2 regions of the Salinivibrio sp. PR6 genome follow, and region 1 is predicted to be linked to the other one. Evidence: riboswitches for the same ligand, from Rfam matches in the RefSeq annotation. Region 1 holds a riboswitch; the other holds the start of a gene.
What was found. A riboswitch is a leader RNA that binds a small molecule or an ion and turns the genes downstream of it on or off. The one in region 1 is predicted to bind thiamine pyrophosphate.
Positions count from the first base shown of each region.

Region 2: another riboswitch for thiamine pyrophosphate. It lies ahead of thiD (bifunctional hydroxymethylpyrimidine kinase/phosphomethylpyrimidine kinase); the one in region 1 lies ahead of thiB (thiamine ABC transporter substrate binding subunit).

Region 1 covers NZ_MUFA01000008.1:11,292-14,733, reverse strand. The annotation lists gene thiP (thiamine/thiamine pyrophosphate ABC transporter permease) at 1-555, opposite strand, end outside; gene thiB (thiamine ABC transporter substrate binding subunit) at 561-1,556, opposite strand; TPP riboswitch at 1,600-1,701, opposite strand; gene BZG72_RS08810 (DUF547 domain-containing protein) at 1,740-2,531, opposite strand; gene leuD (3-isopropylmalate dehydratase small subunit) at 2,673-3,275, opposite strand; gene leuC (3-isopropylmalate dehydratase large subunit) at 3,285-3,442, opposite strand, start outside.
Region 2 covers NZ_MUFA01000003.1:47,342-50,783, reverse strand. The annotation lists gene BZG72_RS02905 (potassium channel family protein) at 1-896, shown strand, start outside; gene thiD (bifunctional hydroxymethylpyrimidine kinase/phosphomethylpyrimidine kinase) at 1,012-1,866, opposite strand; TPP riboswitch at 1,928-2,028, opposite strand; gene BZG72_RS02895 (putative bifunctional diguanylate cyclase/phosphodiesterase) at 2,083-3,442, opposite strand, start outside.

The DNA of each region.
Region 1 (3,442 bases):
ATACGGCCATTCTAGGTGCTTAAAACGTTGCCAGCCTTTGAGCCCTAGCTGGGTAGCAAGACGGCGTTGATCCGCTGGGATCCCCTCTAAGGCTTGCACCATTAATTGGGCGGAAAAAGGGAGATTAAAAAACACATGGGCGAGTAAAATGCCACTTAAGCCATAAATAGAAAACGGCATAGCCGCATCGAAGTGCGCGAAAGCTTGTGCAATCCAGCCACTACGGCCATAGATAGCAACCAGTCCAAATACTCCCACCAAGACCGGCAGCACCAAGGTCATGGCGAATAACTTCAGCAGCCATGCCTTTGCTGGAAATTGTCGGCGAGACAGCGCATGAGCGACTGGCACTGCTAGCCCAACGCTAAGTACAACGGATAACGCGGCCTGTTTAAAACTAAAGTAGGTGACATGACGCAAGTAGGTATCTTGCCATAAGGAGGCAAGTGACAAATCGTGGCTGTGAGAGAATAACGCCCAGAGTGCGCTGCCAATCAAAGCCACGACCAAGCTGGCCGCAATACTGCCCGGCCAGGTTCGAGAAGGGTTGAGCATCTTGGCTATTCAACCAGCGCGGTTTGCCAGTCACGCACCCATTGCTGGCGATTGCCCATCACTTCATCAGGCTGATACAGCAAGCTCTCTTGCGGTTTGTCCAAGGTGTAGAAGGCATCAGGCAAGTTGACATCGGTGACCGGATACATCCACTGAGTGGTTGGGATCACCGACTGTGCCGCATCACTGAGCATAAATTGTAAAAACGCATCCGCACGTTCCGGCTGATCGGTATAGGCTGATTTAGCGGCGACTTCGATTTGCATATAGTGCCCCTCTTCAAACATGGCGGCGGCAAAGCGATCGTCTTCATCGGCCACTAAGTGGTAAGCCGGCGAGGTGGTGTAAGAGAGCACCATGTCCGCTTCTTTATTGAGGAACATGTTGTAAGCTTCGGTCCAGCCTTTGGTCACAGTGATCGTGTTATCGGCAAGATCGCGCCATGCTTGTTGATTATTATCGCCGTACACTTTTTGGATCCAAAGCATTAGCCCCTGGCCGACCGTTGATACGCGCGGATCTTGGTAAATCACACTGATGTCATCGCGCTCCTCAATCAAGGCTTTGAGGCTTTTGGGTGGGTCGAGCAAACGAGTAGTGTCATACACAAAGGCAAAATAGCCGTAATCGTAAGGGATAAAGTATTTGTTATCCCACCCGCCAGGCACTTGCAGGCGCTCGGTATTGACCGCGTGCTCGGCAACAATCCCACTGCGCTCGGCTTCTTTCATTAAGTTGGTATCCATACCGAGTACGATATCGGCTTGGGTGGTTTCTCCTTCAATGCGCAGGCGATTAAGTAAGGCGGCCCCATCGTCGAGAGACACAAACTCAAGCTGGCAATCGCATTGCTGTTCAAATTTCGCTTTAATTTTAGGCCCCGGCCCCCATTCAGCAATAAAGGAGTCATAGGTATAGACAGTAAGCGGGTCCGCGGCGCGGGCGCCGAGTGATAATAGCGATAAAGAAACCAGAGTGAGAACAGAGGTAAAAACTTTCACAGCACGCTCCTAAGTTGGGCGTGGGTGTTGAGGCAAGTTGATGGCAACATCAAGTCTCAATCCCTACGCCAGTGTTAGCTGGATCAGGTTCGATGGGTCTAGCGCAGTGCGCAATCTCAGCCGTGAGGCTCCCCAATGAGTACGGTGGTATTGTACTGATTGGCTTAGGGTTAACCAAGCCTTTTAGTTGCCGAGTTGGTTAAGGTCCCAGTTGTAGTCGTATTCCAATGTTGCCTCTTGTGGCAATGGAATATCGCGATACTGGTTTATGTGAGCGATCACGCCTTGCTTATCGCCACCAAAGTCAGCTTCAAACCATTCATAAATTGAGGAAAGTTGCCATTTTCCCCCTTGCTGACTCACGCCTTTATCACTGTTAATGAAGGTATAGGCGGCGTGCTCGAGCTGTGCATCAAGTGCACTTGCTTGAAAGGCTTGTGGCTGAAGATTAGGGCAGCCAAGGCTGGCACAGTTGACCGCATAGTGGGTACGCGGATCTTGCCAAAGCGGGCGTAAAATCCGGTGTTCGATATCGTTTAAAGCGAGCGGCTCGCCAGCGACGGTAACCACTTCATCATCCCAAGGGCCAAAGCTAAATAGCCCACCGAGTTTGGTGATGGAACGGACCGGGTACTCGGCGATAATCAGTTTTACCGTGACCGCATTATAGAGGTTAACCCAATACGCGTATTGCTCGTCTTTGGTCAGGGTACGTGGGTCGCGCGCGGTGAGCATGTCAATGTAATGGTCGAGGGTTGCTTTGTCGTTATCCGTGACCGCGGCATAGTTAAATAAGGTGTGCTGCCCCTGAGATTGCAAATACTTATCCAGTAATACTTGCCAGCTGTGATGGGTAAACGTGGCTTGGCTGTCAGGGTTATGGGCATCCCACATTGCCCAGTAATCCGCTTTGGGCGCGGCTTGACTGATGAGCGGAAACACTAACCAGAGCAGAATTATCAAATGTTTTTGCATTGCCAGTCCTTAATGCGATCAAACCTTCTTTGAGACTAGACCAAGCGAGTCAGCGGTTGGTTTCATTGAGGATGGAAAAATGGGTTGAAGCGCCAATAAGTACGGGTAACACCGCGCTTATTGGCGTTCTTGGAGGGCGTATTACACCAAAAAGTCTGGTATTTGTTTTTCAAAGCGTGAGATATCGGATTCGTGCTGCAACGTCAGACCGATGCTATCTAACCCTTCCAACAGGCAATGACGGCGAAAATCATCCATCTGGAAGGCAAAGCAGTGTTCACCGGCTCGAATGGTTTGGGCGGGCAAATCTAGCGTTACAGTCGCGCCTTCATTTTCCGCCACATACGTAAATAAAGCATCGATTTGGCCTTCTTCAAGGGTCACCGGCACCATTTGGTTGTTGATGCAGTTGCCATAGAAAATATCGGCAAAACTGGGGGCGATAATCACTTTAAACCCGTAATCATCCAGCGCCCAAGGCGCATGCTCGCGGGATGAGCCACAGCCAAAATTCTCGCGGGTGAGCAAGACGCTCGCGCCTTGGTAACGTGCTTGGTTAAGCACGAACTCGGGGTTCGGTTGCTGGCCCGCATCGTCTAAAAAGCGCCAATCGTGAAACAGGTGCTGCCCAAAGCCGGTGCGGGTGACTTTTTGCAAAAACTGCTTAGGAATGATCGCATCGGTATCGACGTTTGCCGCATCCAACGGGGCAACAATGCCGGTATGAGTGTGTATGCCTGACATAAGGCCTCCTTATATTTGGTTAACGTCGACAAAATGGCCCGCAATCGCCGCCGCTGCGGCCATGGCTGGGCTGACCAAGTGGGTGCGGCCTTCACGGCCTTGACGCCCTTCAAAGTTGCGGTTACTGGTGGAGGCGCAGCGCTCTTTGGGGCCTAAGCGATCATTAT
Region 2 (3,442 bases), on a different contig from region 1:
CAGAGATGACCCAGTCACTCGGCCGCTATGTCTATTACTTGATGGTCACCGCGTCCACTGTCGGCTATGGCGATTATTCGCCCGCAACAGAAGCAGGACAGTGGATTACCGCCTTTTGGATTATTCCCGGTGGGCTAGGGCTGTTCGCCGTTGTGATTGGGCATGTGACCAGTGCCTTAGTGGATTATTGGCGACGTGGATTACAAGGAAAACGGAGTCTTACTGTGAAAAATCATATTCTGGTGTTGGGCTGGAATGGTCAACGCACCATTCAGCTCATTCGTCTACTACAAAGCGGTGTGCATGGCGATCGTCCAATTGTGCTTTGCGTACGTCCCGAAATGGAAAATCCGCTCCCCGGCGAGGTGGAATTTGTGCGCGTCACCAGCTTTACCGATGCAGAGGGAATTGCGCGTGCGGGGATTGATAGTGCTTCGAGCATTATTATCGACAACCCAGAAGACGATATTACCCTATCTGCGGCCCTGTTCTGCGCGCATAAAAATCCGTCAGCGCATCTGCTCGCCTACTTTCAAGACGACGCGCTGAGCCAAATACTCAAACAACACTATCCACACGCAGAATGTGTACCGTCTGTTTCCGTAGAAATGCTGGCGAAAGCCGCTGTTGATCCGGGTTCCAGCCAGTTGCATCACGAGTTGTTGAGTACCGCACAAGGGATGACACAGTATTGTGCGCGCTACCCGACTAACGCGAGCAAGACGGATGTGGGTACCTTGTTCAATCAGTTAAAGCATGAATACGATACAACCTTAATTGGTATCGACAAAGGTGAAGGCATTACCCTTAACCCCAGCTTGCAAACCGAAGTCGCCCCCGGCGATAGGCTTTTCTATATTGCCGCTGAACGTTTACCGCATTGGTCGGCGGCGTGATTCGGGCACCATTTATCACACGCGACACTGGCTATTAACCCTTCCGGAGCAGTCCGCCGCCGCCAAGATGGAGGCGGCGGACTGGCTTTACGTGCCCTATTCGCGAAAAAACGGTCTATTCGACCACCGAGGTTTCTTGTGCATCAGAATGACACGCTTCGACTGGGTAGGCGTAAAAATGATGCACAGGCCCCGCGCCTCTTCCCACCTTTAACTGCTGACTATGCGCTAAAGCCTCTGTCAAATACTGCTTAGCCGCCCGCCCGGCTTCAATGGGCGTCATTCCCTGCGCGTAATAAGAGGCCATCGCCGCAGACAGTGAACAGCCTGTGCCGTGTGTATTAACGGTTTCAACCCGACGGGCGCTCAGGGTTTGACAGGTATCTTGACTAATCCACACATCCACGCTTTCAGGGGCGTGATGTAAATGCCCGCCTTTGAGCATCACATAAGGACAGCCTAGCCGACGTAGGGCTGGAACTAACGCATGCATTTGCTCAATGGAGGTGGGGACAGGCTGACCGGTTAATCGCGCCGCCTCAGGCAGGTTGGGGGTGAGCACGGTTGCTCGCGGGATCAGCGCTTCAATCAGCGCTGTCATGGCGTGTTCATCCAACAAAGGATCGCCGCTGGTGGCTACCATCACGGGATCTAAAATCACCGGTAAGTGAGGCGATCGCGCCAGCACGGCGGCCACTTCGCGAATAACCGCTTGGTTGGCGAGCATACCAATTTTCACTGCACGCACCGGCATATCATACAAAACGGCCTCTAACTGGGCACGGACAAAACCAGGATCAACCGCCGAGACGGCCTCAACGCCACAGGTGTTTTGCGCGGTTAACGCGGTGATCACCGAGCACGCATAACCGCCGGTGGCTGAAATCGCTTTGATATCGGCTTGAATGCCAGCACCGCCACCGCTGTCTGAGCCGGCGATGGTAAGAATAACAGGTGGAGATAGGTTCATAATGGCCCCTTAATCATCAGGGGCGGAAGGAGACAAAGCGAGCCAGAATGCGCCACTTCGTGTGCTGAACGTGTCAGTTCCCTCCGCCAGTGCTAACTGGATCAGGTTCTACGGGTCCTGCTTTCGCAGTCTCAGCAATCACTTGCTCCCCGACTAACACGGTCAGAATATAAACCTTAATGATAAAGCGCAAGTCTGATGTTTCTGATGGCGCGTTTACACATTCTCGTAATGGTTAATGGTCGTATTGCCTTGTTGGGCGGTTTTAAGCAGTTGTTCGAATCCATCTTGGATAAGCGGCCGCGCATATAAAAACCCCTGCACTTGGTCGCAGCCAATTGTCTGTAGCACCTGCTGCTGGCTGACTTCTTCCACCCCTTCGGCAACCACGCCATGACCAAAGCCATGGGCTAACTCAATCACGCTACCCACCAAGTGTTTGTCACTGGCGTTGGTGGCCAAATCTTGAATAAAACTGCGGTCGAGTTTAACCCAGTCTACTGGCAGTTGCTTAAGGTAACTTAACGAGCTGTAACCAGTGCCAAAGTCATCCAACGCGATATGCATCCCGGCATCCCGCAGCTGTTGTAGCTCGCGCAATGCCACCGAGATTTGCTGAATCAGTGCCGATTCCGTGACTTCCAATTGAATAATCGCCGGCGGCGTGTTTGTCGCATGGCAGCGAGCCAGCACACTCTCGGCAAAACCATGCCGGAGTTGCTGGGCAGAGACATTGATTGACAGATGAAAGTGCTCATCAGTCAGGCCCTTTACGCGCCATTGCGCCACCGCCTCCAGTGCCATCGCCAGTACTTTATCGCCAAGTTGCATCATATCGGCGCTGCGCTCGGCAATGGGAATAAATTCGGCGGGACTTATCGCCCCTAGGGCTGGATGCTGCCAGCGCAGTAGTGCTTCTGCGCCCACCAGCAGGCCCCCATCAAGCCGCCATTTAGGTTGATAGACCAAGGAGAGATGATTGCTTTGCAAGGCCGAGCCAAGCTCAGTACGGATCAAGTGCTCTCGCTGCGCTTTACTGTCTAGCTCGGGCTGATACTCACCGACAGCCTGATCATCGGTCGGAATAGCCAGGATCGCTTGGCGAAACAACTGCGGCACATCGGCGCTTTCCGAGTCAGCACGGCTGATCCCTATATGGCAATGCAAGAACATCAGTCGCCCTTCGAGGGTATGATGACCACTGATGAGTCGGTGAATCCTCGCTGCTTTTTTCGCCGCCTCTTTACCGTCTCCCTCTATCAGCATCACCAATCTCGAGCTGTCCCAAACCCCCACTCGATGCGATCGCGCCACCGCACTGTTCGCCAGCAGCTCAGCAATGTGCTTATACAGGGCTTCGGTCATTAAATGCCCTTGATGCTGCGTCACCGCTTCCATCCCATCAAGCGCAATCATCAACACCGTCACCGGCCCTCGCATCAATTGTCGCTCCGCTGCATCCAATAAGGCTCGGCGATTGGGGAGACCTGTCAATGGGTGGGTAAGAGAAAGAGCGCGTAACGTGGCGGTTTGTTTGTTCACCAACATTTGCAAACGCGCAGCTTGGTCACGCTCT